DNA from 2 places in the Lysinibacillus sp. NPDC092081 genome. Region 1 is predicted to be linked to the other one. Evidence: riboswitches for the same ligand, from Rfam matches in the RefSeq annotation. Region 1 holds a riboswitch; the other holds the start of a gene.
What was found. A riboswitch is a leader RNA that binds a small molecule or an ion and turns the genes downstream of it on or off. The one in region 1 is predicted to bind magnesium.

Region 1 (3,809 bases):
CACTGACAATATGATTGTAAATGAAGCGAGTAATTTAAGGACTTGACTTACGTTGTTTTGAATTACGTTACCATATGCATCCATAATATTATTTAAATTAGTTTGATTAATTTCCGTCACTTCATATGCTTGATCAATTTCAATAAGGACGTCGTCTAAAATACTTGCATCGTCTTCGTCTAATTTGATAGAGCTACCATGTAATATTTTTTGCATCGTAAATTTCATTTGTTTAAGAGAAGTTACCATATATATAAGACTTTCGTTTAAGTTAAGGAGTGTGTACATCTCACTATTACGATATGACTTGGCAAGTTCCTTTTCTGCTAAAGTGATCTCCCGTTCAATTGTAGCTAAAAAACGAATATATGCTCGAGCCGTTATACTTAATATATTTAAAGTATTGCGCGTTTTCATATGTGTCTCACAAAGAGTTAATTCACCATTAAACAAATCCTTCATAAAAGGTAACTCTTCTCTACAAATCGTTATCATATGATTTTTTTTGTGTATGATACCCATTGGAATTGTCCGATACTTCACGTTTTGATCAGAACTCTCGACATCTAATTGGTCGTATGGGACATGAATAACCATTAAGACCGCTCCGTTGCGCTCTTCAATTCGTGGGCGTTCTTCTATATCAAGTGAATCCGTTAAAAAATTGTTTGGAACACCAAGAGCTGCCTCTACATGTTCAATTTCACTTGTTGTTGGTGCTTCAAGATGAAGCCAGCTGTTATAACCAATTTTTGATGTCTGTTCAAACTTACCTTCTAAGGTACTTTTGTTAATAATAAGCATTTTATAACACAACCTTTCTTACGTACTATCTGAATATATTAGAAACGCAAAAATTTTGATTTGTAAAATACGTAGAAGAGACTTCCACTGATCCCTACCATTAGTCCAATAACTACTAAGAACATGAATGGTTGATCTTCATAGGGCAACGGGACGTTCATCGAGAAAACACTTCCAATTATAGTCGGTATCATTAGTACAAGCGTAAGGGTAGTCAGTATTTTCAAAACACTATTCAGATTATTATGAGTGATTGCTGCGTACGCATCCATAAGACCACTTAAACTAAGACTTCGCATTTCTGTTACTTCCGCTGCTTGTTCAATATCTACTAGCGCATTATGCAACATTTGTTGATCTTCTTCATATAGCTTTATATCCTGCCCTTTGGAAAGGTGTAAAAAGACATTGCGCATAGCTCGTAAAGATGTTGAAAAATATACTAAACTTTTATTAATATGAATCAGACCAAAAAGCTCTCGATTGTTATGTGATTCTTTTAATTCTCGCTGCAATCGACCAACCTGTGCTTTTATACGCTTGAGAAAATCGAGATACGATTGAGCAATCGCTTCAAATAGAAGTAATGTTATTCGAGTCTTCATATGCGTTTGAAATGTTCCATACTTTCCTGAAAATATGTCTCTACATAATGGATTGTCTTCTTTTGTGACAATTATTAAATGGTCCTTTACATGAATAATCCCGATTGGTACCGTACGATAAGGGATTTCCTCGTACAAACGTTCCTCATTCATCACAACAGGAGAATTAAGAATGATGACCATTGACGAATCTTCTTTTTCAATCCGAGGTCGCTCATTGATGTCTAAAGAATCACGAATAAAATCTTTCGGAACATTGAGTTTATTTGAAATTTGAGAAATTTCAGCATCTGTCGGATCCACAAGATAGAGCAACGTGTTATGAACAATGTCAGATACCTGTTGTAATTGACCTATTGAATTACTTTGATATATTGTAAGCATCTTTTCTCCTCGCTTTCTCTGCTAAAATAGCCGTTTTTTGTAAAATATCCAACCTGTCAACAAGCTAATGACTGCAGAAATTGACATTAGCACTGCTAATGCATATGCACCATCTTGCTTTGGTAATGGAAAATTCATCCCATAAATTGTTGCGACCATCGTTGGAAACGTCAAGATAATCGTAAATGCAGTTAAAACTTTCACTACAACACTTAGGTTAATTTCAATCGCCGCAGAATATGCGTCCATCATATTGCTTAAATTTTTGTTGTAAACTTTTGATGTATCAAGAGCTTGTTGCATCTCGTTAAGAGTGTCTTGCATCCGTTTTTCGTCTTCTTCATTCATTTCTAGTACTCTTGACAATTTCCTCATCATCACAAGATTTACTTTTAACGCCTTTATGAAATAAACAAGGCTCTTATTTATATTGAGTAAAGTATACACTTCACTGTTCTTGATCGATTTTTGTATTAATTTTTCAGATACAATAACTTTTTGATTAATATCATCAAGGCATCGTAAACAATAACGGGCCGAAACAAGCAACAATTGTAAAATAAAAGATACGTTTATATTGTTATTAAAATTCGTATCGAGAATTTTGCTAAATTCCTGTAGAATCGGATGATTATCACGACAAATTATTACAATTACTTCACTTGTTTGAATAATACCCATTGGAATTGTCCTATATGGTATAGTTTCACCATTTGGCATTTTTAAGGGTACATTGACAATCAGTAATAAATCATTTCCGCTTTTTTCTATTCGTGATCGTTCATCCATATCAAGGGAGTCACTAATAAAGTCAGTTGGTACTCCAAGTCGATTAGCAACATACTGTATATCCTCTTCGGATGGTTCAGTGAGATATACACAGCTACCCTGAACGATCTTAGGCTGTTCTTCCAGTAGCCCTTCTTTGCTTCTTTTATAGATTTTAAGCATTGAATCGTCCTCCTAATCTGTTGAATTAAAACAGATTTAAGTTTTTTACTCCTACTATCTCCATCGGTCGGACTCGGACTCTCCATTTTGACCCCCTCCTTTCTAAAAACGAACACTCATTCTCCACTAAAGTGTAGTAAAGTTCTTTTTTGAAAATAAAAAAACCTCCAGGAGCCCCGGAGATTTAAAAAAGTGCATAAAAAATAAATAAGTACAGAAAGCACTTTCGTTTCCCCTAACTCGAGTTTTAGCACTATACACCGTAAAGAAATAAATTCATCTCTTAGCCACCTTAAGAAAAGCCTTAATCCGGCAATTCCTGTTCTACCCATGGGCATCTTTCGATATTTCTGGGCAGTGGCCTATGTTTGTATAGGAGCCTCACCTAACGAGGTTTTATTTAATTTCCTCGCAATCGTAAGCCGTATTTTTTGATTTGTCAAGAGTCAAAAAATGTTTTTTAGTTTTTTTTATTACGAATTTCCGTATAAACTATGAAACAAATATTGTAGTCTTTGCCTTAAAATTTACGGTTGTTTACGAAAAAAATTTATTCTAACAAAACAAATAAAGAGCATTCATAATTTTTCTTAAATCAATTATGCCTCGGCATAAGTTAAACATTTTCTCTGTTCTATTAAGCTGTTTTTATCAACCCTAGCAACTCACAAAAAGATTCCAGTAAGCTTTGCAACGAAAGCAGAGCGACAGGAGTACTTGCCACTCTCCACTCTATATACTTTCATAGATTTTGTATTGATCCTCTTTAGATTCATTGTGCAGCAGTTTAAATATAAAAAACTTACGTACCATGAAAAAGACTTAACGACAGTTACAGAAGCTATTGATCATCCATAAAGTACAAAATAAATAATTTTTAATTCATAAAACTTCTAACCCCAAATTTGATTAAGTAATAATTGTAAGCATAGAAATAAGGCTCATCAACAAAAGTTCGGGATATTATGTAATAAAAAGTTGATTGGAAAGGGAGCTAGCCAGTAGGGGAACGAAGGTTAAAGATATAACGTCCTGACATACGCCCTCGTAGTCAATATCGTTTTG
Region 2 (13,255 bases), on a different contig from region 1:
TTACATGCGACTAAAATAAATCTTATAATAGAAACAAAAAACTTTCGGATTTCAAGCATTCTACCGTTTATTCACCAAAACCTTCACCAAATTTTATGGAATGTGGTTGTCCTCTAGTTGCCCAATTGTCTCGATCGTTTTCATCAAATATGACCGTAACCCATTCTTCCTTAGTATTTAATGTTCTGACTGCCTCATTAGTCACTGCCTCAACAAATTGTTGTTTTTGTTCACTAGTTCTTCCCTTTGCTAACTTTACAGTAATCACAGGCATAAAAATCCTCCTATCTTAATCCGTTCACTATAATTCAATAACATACAACATTATACAAATATCACCAAATCGTTTTCTAAATTATATAAATAGTTATTTTCGCTTCTTTTCAGTAATTCATTATCGACAGGTATATAGAAGATAGAATATAATATTTCTTGCATTCATTAAGTCAATTTTATTATTCTCTTAACTGAATGATTAGTTTATTAGAATAGGATGAGTAAACATGTTATCTTTTATTGCAATAGTTCTTCTTTTATTTTTAATTCCTGGTCCTGCTGTGATCATTACCATTACGCAAACGCTGAAAGGTGGTAAAAAGAACGGTATTTTCACTGCATTAGGCATTGGACTTGGTGACTTAGTTCATACGTCAGCAGCTGTATTAGGATTATCAGCAATTTTAATGAAATCTGCCACTGCGTTTGAAGTAGTAAAATATATTGGTGTTGCATACCTTGTTTATTTAGGTATTCAAATGCTACTAACGAAGCCACAAAAAATAGAAAAACCAACTGTTGAACAAAGTCCGGCAAGTACTTCGTTCCGCCAAGGTTTTTTAGCGGAAATTTTAAATCCAAAAACAGCATTATTTTTCTTAGCGTTTTTACCGCAGTTTGTTCAACATAATGGCCAATCAATAACTGTACAATTATTGATTTTAGGAATAACTTTTGTTGTGATGAGCGCTTTATATACTATTTTGTTAGCTATTATTACAAGCTTTATTGGTGAAAAAATCTTTACGAAAACATCAAACAACGGTTCACGTTGGCTTGAAAAGGCTGTCGGTTTCGTTTATATTGGTCTAGGCGTTAAATTAGCACTTCAAACTCAAAGTAGATAATAGATAGTTTCTTAGGAGAACACGATAATAACGTGCTCTCCTTTTATATTTCAATCCTCACCCCTATTTCTGCTGCTCGCTTTTTGACCAAAGCCATGAATTTACTCCCAATCCCTTTAAACAGTTTAGTTTTGTGTTGACAATCCACATATTATAAAATACTCATATAGAAATATTACTTATTAATTAAAGAAGGTGTAAATGGATGTATGATATTACAGTTATCGGTTCAGGTGTAAGTAGTGTTTTTTTAGCATATACCTTATCTCGAAGTAATCAAAAGATATTAATTCTTGAAAAAGGAAAATCTCTAGAGGAGAGAAATTGTCCTTTAGATCGAGGCAAAACATGCGATTGTAATATATGCGAGAAATATTTTGGTTTTGCTGGTTTGGGTAAATCAGAAGGAAAGTTCAATTATACAAGTGATTTTGGCGGCGAATTAGAGCAAAAAATAGGTAGAGAGAATCTTCTACAATTAATGGATGAAGTGGACGAAATTTTATGCCGTTTTGGTGGAGACTCGGTTATAAAATATTCCACAGCTAATACAGAACTCTCAAAAAGAGCTCAATTATGTAACTTACAGATGTTAACTACTGAGGTGAGGCACCTAGGTACGTCACTTTCAACAAAAATTTTTCAACAAATTTATAAAGTTTTATCAAGCAAGATAGATATTCAATTTGAGGTAGATGTGCAAGATATAAAAAAAGATAACAATTCTTTTACTTTAATAACAAATAAAGGTGATATCCAATCTCAGCAAGTAGTTTTTGCAACAGGTCGATCCGGAACTGATTGGTTAAAAAAACATTGTTCTAGTCTTGGAGTTAAGCAAGGCAAAACTCGTTTAGATTTGGGTATTAGAGTTGAAATGGCAGAACAACAGCTACGTTCAATTTTGGAAGATACTTTTGAAACAAAACTTGCTTATGCACATGGAGATATCATTTCAAATACTTATTGCATGAACCCTAACGGAAGAATCATTCGTAAATATCAAGAAGGTTTAGTCATGCCAGATGGTCAAAACTTTCGAGAGCAAAAGAATGGAACTTCTAACTTGAATTTTACTTTGTTCACTCCAACGTATTTCCCTACTCTTAAAGAAGCAAATACGTATGCACATAAGGTTATCGGTAAAATAAATAAAGGGACCGATCGTATTGTAGTACAACGATTTGGAGACTTAAGGGAGGGACAGTCTACAACAAAAGAAAATATGGATAATAATCGAATTCAGCCTTCGTTAAAAGCTGAATTTGGGGATTTAACTAAAGAAATTCCTTTGCTATATATTCAAATCTTGCAGGGATTTTTTAACCATTTGGAAAAATTTATTGGTGAAGAAATTGATGAGGATACATTGCTTTATGGTATGGACGGAAAGTTTTATTCGCCATCAATAGAAACTGATGGAAATTTCCAAACAAATATTCAAGGATTATATGTAATTGGAGATTGTTCAGGAGTTACACATTCATTATCACAAGCAGCAGCTAGTGGTATTTTCGTAGGTAAATATTTAGCTAGTAATTGTTAATTTTAAGAATTACTTACTTTATTGCAAAATCGTAAAATTTTTTATGTACATGCTTATAGACCAAAAAGTCTATAAGCTTGATGTTGCCTATTTTTATTTACTGTTTTGGTGTATTTGCGGTAAGTGGATTACTGTTTGCAACTAATTGTACTGGTGTCGTGCCTTGCTGAGCAGACTGTGTCATTTGTTGTGCATTGTTCATTAGCCCAAAGCGTTTCAGTACACCAAAAATAGCCGCGCCGCCTATAATCCCCCATGCTAAAAATCTCACTGATGAAAACCTCCTTTCTCATGCTATATATTTTAAAACAGATTTAGTATTGGGAATCCTATACGGTTTATACTGTGTTAGCTATACAAGCTTTTATTAAATTTACATATTATTTGTAAAAATTGCATCATACAGCGGAATTAAATGGTATGGAATTCGAATGGAGGTAGAACTATGATTATTAAAATTGCATCATTTGAAAATATTGGCGCTATTCACTTGTATGACAAACATGGATTTAATGAAACGAGTCGTTCTATGCGCTTAGAACTTTAAAAATAAGTACGATATTAGAGCCTGCATTAAAATACAGCAGGCTCTTTTATATTAGGTCGAATGTTAACATTTCGCTTGTTAATATTAGCTTGTAACCTTCAATATTAAATAAAATCGTTCCACGTAAAATCAATACTTAAAATACCAATTGGAAGCTCATTAGCTATATAGTTTTTTCCAAAGGCCACTTTTGGTTTTCGAAAACACACAAGATTATTATGATAACCAAAAGCTCGGCAAATAGACGGACGTGCTGAATGGATTCCACACTGGTCATTTATTTCGTCATAAAAAATACAGGTTCCATATAAACGTTGTTGATTTTTTAATTCTAAGCTCATTTTTTTAGGCATCGCTATGATTTTCTTTTTTATTTTCTTTAACTCTTTTTCTGTAATCGGAACAGGCCCACAACACATTCCTCTGCAGCCTTTACATGGTAAATCTTCCATAAAATCATCATCTCCTAGAAAAAAGCAAGTGTTAAATTCGTTTATTGATTTGGATTCTCTAGTTCAGTAACTCAATTAAAGCAAAAAAATAGGACTCTCCTGGCCAGGAGAATCCTATTTTACACTTTAAATTAATAAATGTAAATTATAGCATAAATAAAATATTTTGTCAAATAAAACACGCTCAATCTCTTCTTTATTAATTATATTTGTTCCAAAATAATCTTTCCCTTTAATCAAATAAAAATAGAAAATGGACACAAAGTATTTTATTAAAGAGGAACTATTAAACATTGTTCATGAAAAATTAGCAACACGATTTGAACTACAAACTAAAATGACAATAAACATTTTTATGAATTTTCAAAGGTTATAGATAATTTTTTATATAGTTGGTATTTAGACTACTCAAATTAAATGAGTAGTCTCCTTCCGCTTGTATGCTTGGGAAGCGACTGTTATAGTAAGCCCCCTACCAATTTTTTACATTCTCTAATTTAATTATATATAAAGGTGCGTATATTACAATAAAGCAAGGTTAAAACATCAAAATGAGGGCTAGAATGACCTACTTGTAAGTTATTTCAAACGAACTGTTCCATAAAACTAATCTATGCAACAGTTCTTCTTCAACTAAACCCCTCTATAAACATTGATGCATCAATGGTTTCCAGCACTTCGTGATGAAGAAAAAATAATTTTTCACTTCATTTACAAACAGTGTTTTGAATTTATTGTTTTAATTTACCAGTTAGGTATACGCTTCGCTAAAACTAATGGAAATCATCGGAAATTAGCTCTCTTCTAACAGGTGACCTTGCTGCTAGATTAGTTATATGTAGCCAAGTTATGGGTATTATTCGCATCGTTATAGAACTTTCTATAATATAACTTTATTAATGCGATTTGATATACCAATTCGTATGAAAATTGTTAAAAAGACGCTTTATATCAATAAAAAAGGATATCCAAATCATTTCGATGGTAGTGACCCCTTAAAGTTAGAGTTTTTATTATGCAGCTAATTGGCTGGCATAGGTTCGGTATTTTACTGGACTCATGCCAGCCAGTTTTTGTTTAATATGTTCATTGTTATAGTAGTCGATATACCGTTTGATTTTCTTCTTCAATTCTTCATAGGTGATTAATACTTCATCGTAATACATCTCTTGGTTGAGTATGCTAAAGAAGTTTCTCATCGCCGCATTGTCTGCACACGTCGCTTTGTGAGACATGCTTTGGAAAATATTGTATTGTCTTATTATTTTCACCCATGAATTATGTTGATAATGCCAGCCTTGGTCCGAATGAATCGTTGCACGATATGTAGCTTGGTTCTGAATGATTGGCAGAACTGGATGTAGCGATTCTAATACGAAATCCAATGTTGGGCGTTTGGACATACTAAACCCAATAATTTCTCCGTTATAGAGATTTATAATTGGACTTAAATAAAGTTTTTCATTTTCTGTACACTTGAATTCTGTTACGTCTGTCACCCGTTTTTGTAAAGGTTTGGCGTGTCGAAACGGCGATTCAATCGATTCTTTGCGACTTTACCCTCCTTGCCCTTGTATGATTTATTACGAGATTTACGAACGAATTTCACACACTTTAAACCCAATTCCTTCATGATTCGCTGTACTTTCTTGTGATTGATGACGTATCCCAGCGATTTTAATTCTGCATGGATTCGGCGATAACCATATCTACCTTCATGCTTCTCAAATAGCGCCAAAATCAATGTTTTCCATTCTTGATTAGGATCTTCATTCTTTGATGATGAATATGGTAATGATACGTTGCTTCAGGGATTTCAACGATTTTCAAAAACCCCGTTCTAAATTTAGAACGGGGTTAAAATATAGTTGTTTAATTTTCGATATAAGATACTTCACTATAAATAAAAATATAACAATAAAGTCGTTTGAAAATCTAAGATTTATTCAACAATGGCGCCCGATTGTTGAAGTATGGGCTTAGGAAAGATTTATGAATACACGAGGAGCAGCAGTTATTCGTGGCTTTTCTACATCAATTTTGAAATAAACATTGTTGCAATGCCAAAGTAAATAAGTAAGGATAGTATATCATTTAGTGTTGTAATTAATGGACCAGAGGCCACTGCTGGATCGATGTTGAATTTATATAATAGTAGAGGTATAATGGTCCCAGCTAAGGTCCCAATAATTAGAGTCACAACTAATGAACTTCCAACCACTAATCCTAGAACAGGATTTCCTTGCCAAACAAAAGCTATAATGGAAATTAATATTCCACAGGTAATGCCTATTATCAATCCAACTTTAAGTTCTCGAATAATAAGTCTGAAAATAACTCCTTTATCAATATCATTAGTAATTAGACCTCTTACAACAACAGCTAAAGATTGAGTACCTGTATTTCCAGTCATCCCTGCAATCATCGGCATAAAGAAGGCAAGTGCAACAACTTTGGACAACGTTTCTTCAAAACCACTAATAATAGTTCCAGACACTAATCCGATAAATAAAAGTAAAATAAGCCAAGGGAGTCGGCGATATGCAGCCACATGTGCCTTCGTGTCAAAATCAATTGCTTTACCAGATGCCGAAAGTTTTTCAATATCTTCATTTGCTTCCTTGATCACAACGTCAATAATATCGTCAACTGTTACAATTCCTACTAATTCATTATTTTTTTCAACAACAGGAATTGATAAAAAATCATAACGCTCAATAACACGAGCTACTTCTTCTTGGTCCACATCAGCAGTAACAGAGATCACTCTGCTATACATAATATCTTGAATTTTTTCAAATTCCTCACTTATTATTAAATCACGATATGATACAACACCTACTAATTTTTTATCATCATCAATTACATACAGATAGTTAATCGTTTCCGAGAACTCTGCAAATATTTTAAGTTTATCAACTGATTCACTAACCGTATAATGTTGAGGAATCCACACAAAACGGTTTGTCATTATTCGTCCTGCCGTTTCAGGAGGATAGTTCATGATATTTTGAACAATTTTAGATTCTTCTTGTTTCATACCTGAAAGAAGTTCTTCAATTTTTTCAGGAGATAGGTTCTCTAACAATGAAGCTAAATCATCATTATGCATTAGATTCATTATCTGACCAGATTTTTCGATTCCTAATTTATTTAGAACTTTTAATTGATGTTCTTTTTCAAGTTCTTGAATCAGTTCAGCGATTTGTTCAGGAATAAGAAACAATAAGAAACGTGTATGATGTTTTTCTGGTAGCCCCTCAAAAATTCGTGCAATATCATAAGGTTGGAGTTCCTTTAATATTGCTTGGAACTCTTTCTGTTTTCCTTCTTTTAACGCCTTAATAATTTGAAGCGTTATTTGGTCTTCTGGCATGTTTTTAATCATTTTTAACACCACTACTCCTTCATTGAGGAACAAAAAATATTCCACCAACGATAAAACATTCGTTTCGTTATGAAAGATAATTTAAAATTCCTCATGGATATTCTGTGTATTTAGTTCATTTTTATAATACTTCGAGTCTGGTTCTGAATAGTTATCCATTTTCCTCACCTCACAAAAAAATAAAACACCTTCATAACGAATGAAGGTGTTTACACGGTACTATATACGTACATTGATTGCACAACAAATAAATTGTAGCAAATCTACTCCTCCATTCGTAGAGCTTTAGCACTGTGTGGCATAGGACAAAGCCAGCTACATTAAAAACCACCTTATGTCGATGGTTTCTGTTGACCCATTGGCGTCTTTCGACATTTCTGGGCAGTAGCATATCTCCTACACAGGAGCCTCACCTAACGAGGATATTTAATTTACAAATTCACTCTAAAAGAAAACCTTTTAGAAGTCAATGTTTTTATTTGAATTTTATATTGACACCCTAGCACCTCATTCTCGATTAACCTGCTTAATTAATTGCATTTGGATTCACTTTTTTATAATTCTTTCTCCTATATGGCCCGTTTATTGATCAAGAAAAAATCCTTATAGGTGTCCTTTCTTTTTAACAAAATTTATATGTTCAAATACAAAGCCTGGAAAACTTTACTGTTCGTAAAATTTTCCGGGCTTCTTACTATATTTTACTTTTAATCGAGGTTTTGTCCCAGCCTCGTTCTTTTTTACATTAAAATAGTTTAGTTTTTTATGTCCGTGTTTCATCTCTTGGCTTTAAAAATTTTGGACGTTTACTGTATCCTTCTGATGAAAGAAGCAAAAAGGATTTTTCGAAATTGTGCCAACTCAAATTTGCACCCACACTTAAATATGGATAGCCGTATAACCTAAAGAGTGTTATGCTATCATCAAATCAATATTATTTTTTTTCCCCAAAACTAAACAAACAAAATTAAAAAATCTTTTCTCTGCATATTCGAGTACTAAAGTGGCATTGCAGATTTGTTGGATTTTCATATTTACAACTCCTTTTCTTTAAACTACATTTAGTTTATACTATGTCCAATAGTAATTACATAGATCAAATCAAGTCTTTTAGCGATTTGACTTGAATAATGAAAGAAGTTTCTACATGTTAGATAGTACGGATCTGCGTATTAAAGATGAACTTTCCAAGAACAGTCGTATTACGATGAAGGAATTGGGTGAAAAGGTACATTTGACTGGGCAAGCGGCGTCATCGAGAGTGGCAAGACTTGAAGATAATGGTGTTATTGAGAGCTATACTATTAATGTGAATCCAATAAAATTAGGCAGCAATGTCCATGCATTTATAAATATTTATACAAAAAGTCCTTACCATGAACCTTATCTGTCATTTATAAAAACGCAGCAGCAATTTATTCTTAATAACTTTAAAATCAGTGGAGATAGTTGCTATCTTCTTGAATGCAGATTTTCAATTTTCAACTTTTACATAAACGCTACCGAATAACTTCCCATCAATATAGGCATCCAACTTCCACATGCCGGCTTTTGGGAAAGTCATATTGGTTGGGGCATGGTTATCTGCTCCACTGTTCGGCCCAAGTAACTTAACATCTGTAACCAATTCAACTTCTTTTTGTGTTAACTGTACCCTTTACGCTAAGGTAATCTCCTGTTTTGACGCTCTCTCCCCAAAAGTGCCAGGCGTATTTTCCTGTTTTGCTAACAACTATTTTCCCTTCTTTACTATGCGTAAATCCTAATAATTTTGATTCACCAATGAAGCTTAAATTTTCAGATGTAAAGTACTCGCTTTCTTTCCACTCATTTTCCTTCGCTAGTACCTCTCCAACAATACTCGAACCATTATGCTGTTGGATTCTTTATGTGAGCAACCTACTAATACCCATCCGCAAATTGTGACGAAACCTATAATTCTTTTCACAACCATTTCCCCTTTTTATATGTTTACGATTATTTATCATTTTTCGTTATAAAATTTATCATTGTCATTTCCGTTATATTCTAAGTGTAATTGCACAATCTAAACTGTAACTAAACAATAACGGAGGTTATAGCAATGAAAAAATTCTTATATATCGGTGCAATGTCAGCATTCCTATTAACTGCTTGTTCTTCTCATGACGAAGCTCCAGCTAGTGAACAAGCAGAAGCAAAAGAAAAAACCGTCAATGCTGAAACAAAAGAAAATCTTGAGAAAAGTTTTCTATATGAATCGGAAGATCCGTTTACAAAGTGATTGAAGAAGACAGATAACTAATTAAGGTTATCTGTTCTTTATTGTGATTTTCTAAATACATTCTAATAGAATGAAATTGGCGATTTTTAACACACAATTTAGAAAAGATGACCGAAGAGCGGTCTAAATGAACGGCTCTAGAACAAACTAAAATGCTCCAAAGGATATCTGTTCAAGATTACGATATCGTCTACGTAGTCACTGAAATCTCCTCGTTTCTAAATGATACGTCATGGTTAGACGTTTTTAGAGACTTACTATTGATTCAAGAACCTGACAAAAACAATCAATCTTATCATATGGATTTTGATCAGTCATATGCGTATTTTATGCTCTTTATGGATGGAAACTGGATAGATCTTCGTTTTCGTAGTATTGAAACATTTATGCAGGCGTTCCTATCAATGATGATCAAACTTTTGTATAAAATTGCACCGGACAATTTAAAAACTGCACCTCCAAAAATGGGGTGCAGCTCAATATGAATATACTTATTTCACCATCAATTCACACTTAAATTGCTTTGATTTTTCTTTTTAAGAACAACAAACGATATTGCGGTTCCTTGATTTGGTTTACTATTAATTTGAAGTCCCTCACCGTAATGTTGTTTTAAGCGAAGATCTGTATTAAGCAATCCAATTCCCGTTGATGTCTCCAATTTTCTTACAAGTAAACGTTCCATCGTCGCTTCATCCATGCCAATACCATCATCCGACACAGTGATCTCAATGTACATGTCGTAATTTACAATGCGAAGATGAATATTCCCGCCATTTTCACGCGGCAAAATACCATGTTTCAAAGCATTTTCAATCAATGGTTGAATGGTCAGTGATGGTATCATGACGTCTGTAGAAACTTCCACATCCCACGTTACATTTATCCGCTCCCCAAAACGTTCCTTATGAATATATAGATAGGATCGAACAAGATTTAACTCATCCTCCATTGGAACAAGCTCATCAATATTTTGGAACTTAAATGACTCCCTTAAAAAATCACTCAGTGCTTCAAGTAGCTTACTTGTACGCTCGATATCAATTTCACTTAATGTAATGATTGCATTTAATGTATTGAATAGAAAATGCGGTTGTATTTGAGCCTGAAGCCAAGCTGCCTCCATTCGAAGCCTTTCTTGTGCAGATTGTTTAACGTCGGTAAGTGCTTTTACTCTTGACCTTAACTCCAGAGCATCAACAGGCTTTGTGACGTAATCGTTGGCACCAGATAAAAATCCATTTTCAATGTCTTGAGACTGACTTCTTGCCGTAAGAAGTAACACGGGAAGTTCTGTTATTGAAAATTGCTGACGAATTGTACGTACTAATTCGTAGCCAGACATATTCGGCATCATTACGTCTGAAATGACCAAATCCCACTCTTGAGACATTAGTATATCGAGAGCCTTGCTACCACTTGTAACCATTTCTAAGTCATATTTTTCTATTGAAAGTATTGTTTCGATCACTCTTAAGTTAATTGGATCATCATCGACGACCAAAACTCTAGGTCGATTTGCTTCAATGATTGGATGGTTTTCAGTTTTATCATCGTATGAAGTCGCTACTGTTGATTCTTCCTTCGAGTGCAAAGACTCATTTTCTGTAGCATCTTCCTCATCAGGTAAGTTTGATATTGGTAAGGTAAAATTAAATTCAGACCCTTTCCCTACAACTGAATTTGCCTGTAATGTTCCCCCATGTAGTTCAACTAATCGTTTACTAATATTAAGGCCTAGTCCAAATCCACCTTCAATCATTGCCTTACTAAGGGCACCTTGCTCATAAGGTTCAAATATACGTTGAATGGCGTCCTCATCAATACCAATACCAGTATCCGAAATAACAATTTCCGCCATATCATTTTTCACATGACCTGATATTGTCACTTCACCTTCATTCGTGTATTTCACTGCATTATGAAGTAAATTGAAAACAATTTGAATAACCCTATTTTCATCTGCAACTACTTTTGGGAAATTTTCAGGGATATGATTAATTAACTGAATCTGCTTTCCTTCTTTCATAACATAGTGCATATCTAACACACCCGATACAATCGAGTGAATCGAAAAAGTTTTAAGCTTCAGTTTGGGGTTACTGTCTTTTAAGCTCATAACATCTAGTAAATCATTTAACATTAGTGACATACGACGTCCTACAGAGAGTACTGTTTCTAAATCCTTGACACTTTTGTCACTAAGTACACGTTCTTCTCTTTCCAGAACAGCTTTTGAAATGTTAAGGATTCCATGAAGTGGATTTCGTAATTCATGAGACGTATTGGCAAGAAATTCATTCTTTAACTTATCTGTCTTTTGAAGCTTAATAGCAAGTTCTTTCGTATCCGAATGGACTTTAGCATAACCTTTAAACCATAAAATAGCCAAACAAGCCACTGTCATAATAATATCAAACGGATACATGATCATTTTGATTCCAAAAATGAGAAGTAGTCCATCCCAAATAAGATTATTACCAAATGCTAAAATGGCAAGAAGTAAAAAAATATTACTTTTAATCTCTTTAATAGATTCTCGCATTACAGTTAGAATCGTTATAACAATCGGGATTCCTAAAATCATAATGTTAATACCTTGATTGGTTACTACATAGCGAGTAGGAAGTACGATGGTCAACAATGATGCTATACCACAGAAAATACTAAACAAGCGAATATATTTTCTCACATGTTGAGGTAACCAATGTTTTATGCATTGAAGCAGTGAAAAGCCTATGCCGACCATAGAAAGATGAACTAATTTAAAGGCCCAGTCGTAATTAATCGGAAACCAATAAGATAATAATTTGTCATCGCTTCCTAATAGGAAATAAACCATACTGCTAATCGATAATAGAGAAAAGTAAAGTAATCTTTTTTCTTCCTTGTTTCCTACAAAAAATAAAATAATGGAATAGATAGCATGTAGTAAAAAAACCACTGCTACTAGTTGTTGCATATTTATCGACAATTGAGTTTCCCGAGCTAATATATCTTCTTTTCCTAATTTAATGGAGCGAACAATTCCACCGTCGCGAGGGTCCTTAAAGTTAGAAGCCTGAACAATAATTTCAATCTCTTTGTGACCGTTGGCTTCAAAAGAAGCAGTATATGGAACATTATAGGCAACTGTTTTTTCTGCACTTTCCCCTATTGCACCTGATTTTGCCAGCCGCCTGCCATTTACATATATTTCTGAGGAACTCCGAACACTCGGAACTCGAATACTGTAGGTTATGTTGTCTTCAGGATTGACGAGTAATTTTAAGCGATAAGTACCGTAACCATAAGGGCTTCTCTCTCCCTGTTGTAAAGCAGAACTCCACCCTTTAGGAACCTGTATATATTTAGCATTTTTCGCGGATTCTAAATGCTTTTCTTCACTAATCAACCAATTATAAGGATAAAACTCCCACTCTCCATCTAATGTAATAGCATGACCATCATTAAAATTCCAATTTCTTAAATCCATTTGACCTTTTATAGCATGTGGTTGATCTGTATTAATAAATACCTTCAGCCATAAAATTCGTGAGCCTGTTAGAAATATAATAAACAAGCTAATGATGAGAGCAATTTTTCTCTTTTTCATTAAAAATAATTGTCAAAAGGAAGTTTGTGTTTTTCTGTTTTTAACACAAGTCCCTTAGGCCAAACTACACCTCCTACGATATAATATCCTATCATGGTTATAATTACTTTTAAATCTAATTATCTATACAAGACCCAAATTTTACATTGTGCAACATTTAATTTTCCAAAAATATACTTATTCTCTTGAAATTCAAAGTACCCCTTTACAAAAATCACTAAGGCTCAATTTGAGGACCTGATGATTTCAAACTATAGACAAACGCTACTTTGTTTTCATAAAACTGTAGGTTACGGACACCGACATTTGCATTTTGTAAGGAGCGCCGAAACTGTCACGC

Region 2: it holds a riboswitch for magnesium, as region 1 does, so the genes downstream of both, mgtE (magnesium transporter) here and ACIQLB_RS06635 (magnesium transporter CorA family protein) in region 1, are expected to answer to the same signal.

What each region holds. Positions count from the first base shown of each region.
Region 1 covers NZ_JBIVRU010000002.1:384,401-388,209, reverse strand. The annotation lists gene ACIQLB_RS06645 (magnesium transporter CorA family protein) at 1-804, opposite strand, end outside; gene ACIQLB_RS06640 (magnesium transporter CorA family protein) at 843-1,793, opposite strand; gene ACIQLB_RS06635 (magnesium transporter CorA family protein) at 1,815-2,744, opposite strand; M-box (ykoK) riboswitch at 2,971-3,144, opposite strand.
Region 2 covers NZ_JBIVRU010000012.1:1,686-14,940, forward strand. The annotation lists gene ACIQLB_RS16470 (tautomerase family protein) at 68-274, opposite strand; gene ACIQLB_RS16475 (LysE family translocator) at 504-1,124, shown strand; gene ACIQLB_RS16480 (NAD(P)/FAD-dependent oxidoreductase) at 1,330-2,670, shown strand; gene ACIQLB_RS16485 (hypothetical protein) at 2,768-2,941, opposite strand; gene ACIQLB_RS16490 (YkgJ family cysteine cluster protein) at 3,322-3,669, opposite strand; gene ACIQLB_RS16495 (IS3 family transposase) at 4,683-5,210, opposite strand; gene ACIQLB_RS16500 (IS3 family transposase) at 5,165-5,413, opposite strand; gene mgtE (magnesium transporter) at 5,699-7,057, opposite strand; M-box (ykoK) riboswitch at 7,320-7,485, opposite strand; gene ACIQLB_RS16510 (Lrp/AsnC family transcriptional regulator) at 8,205-8,567, shown strand; gene ACIQLB_RS16515 (hypothetical protein) at 9,141-9,320, shown strand; gene ACIQLB_RS16520 (aminoglycoside 6-adenylyltransferase) at 9,473-9,805, shown strand; gene ACIQLB_RS16525 (hybrid sensor histidine kinase/response regulator) at 9,823-12,915, opposite strand.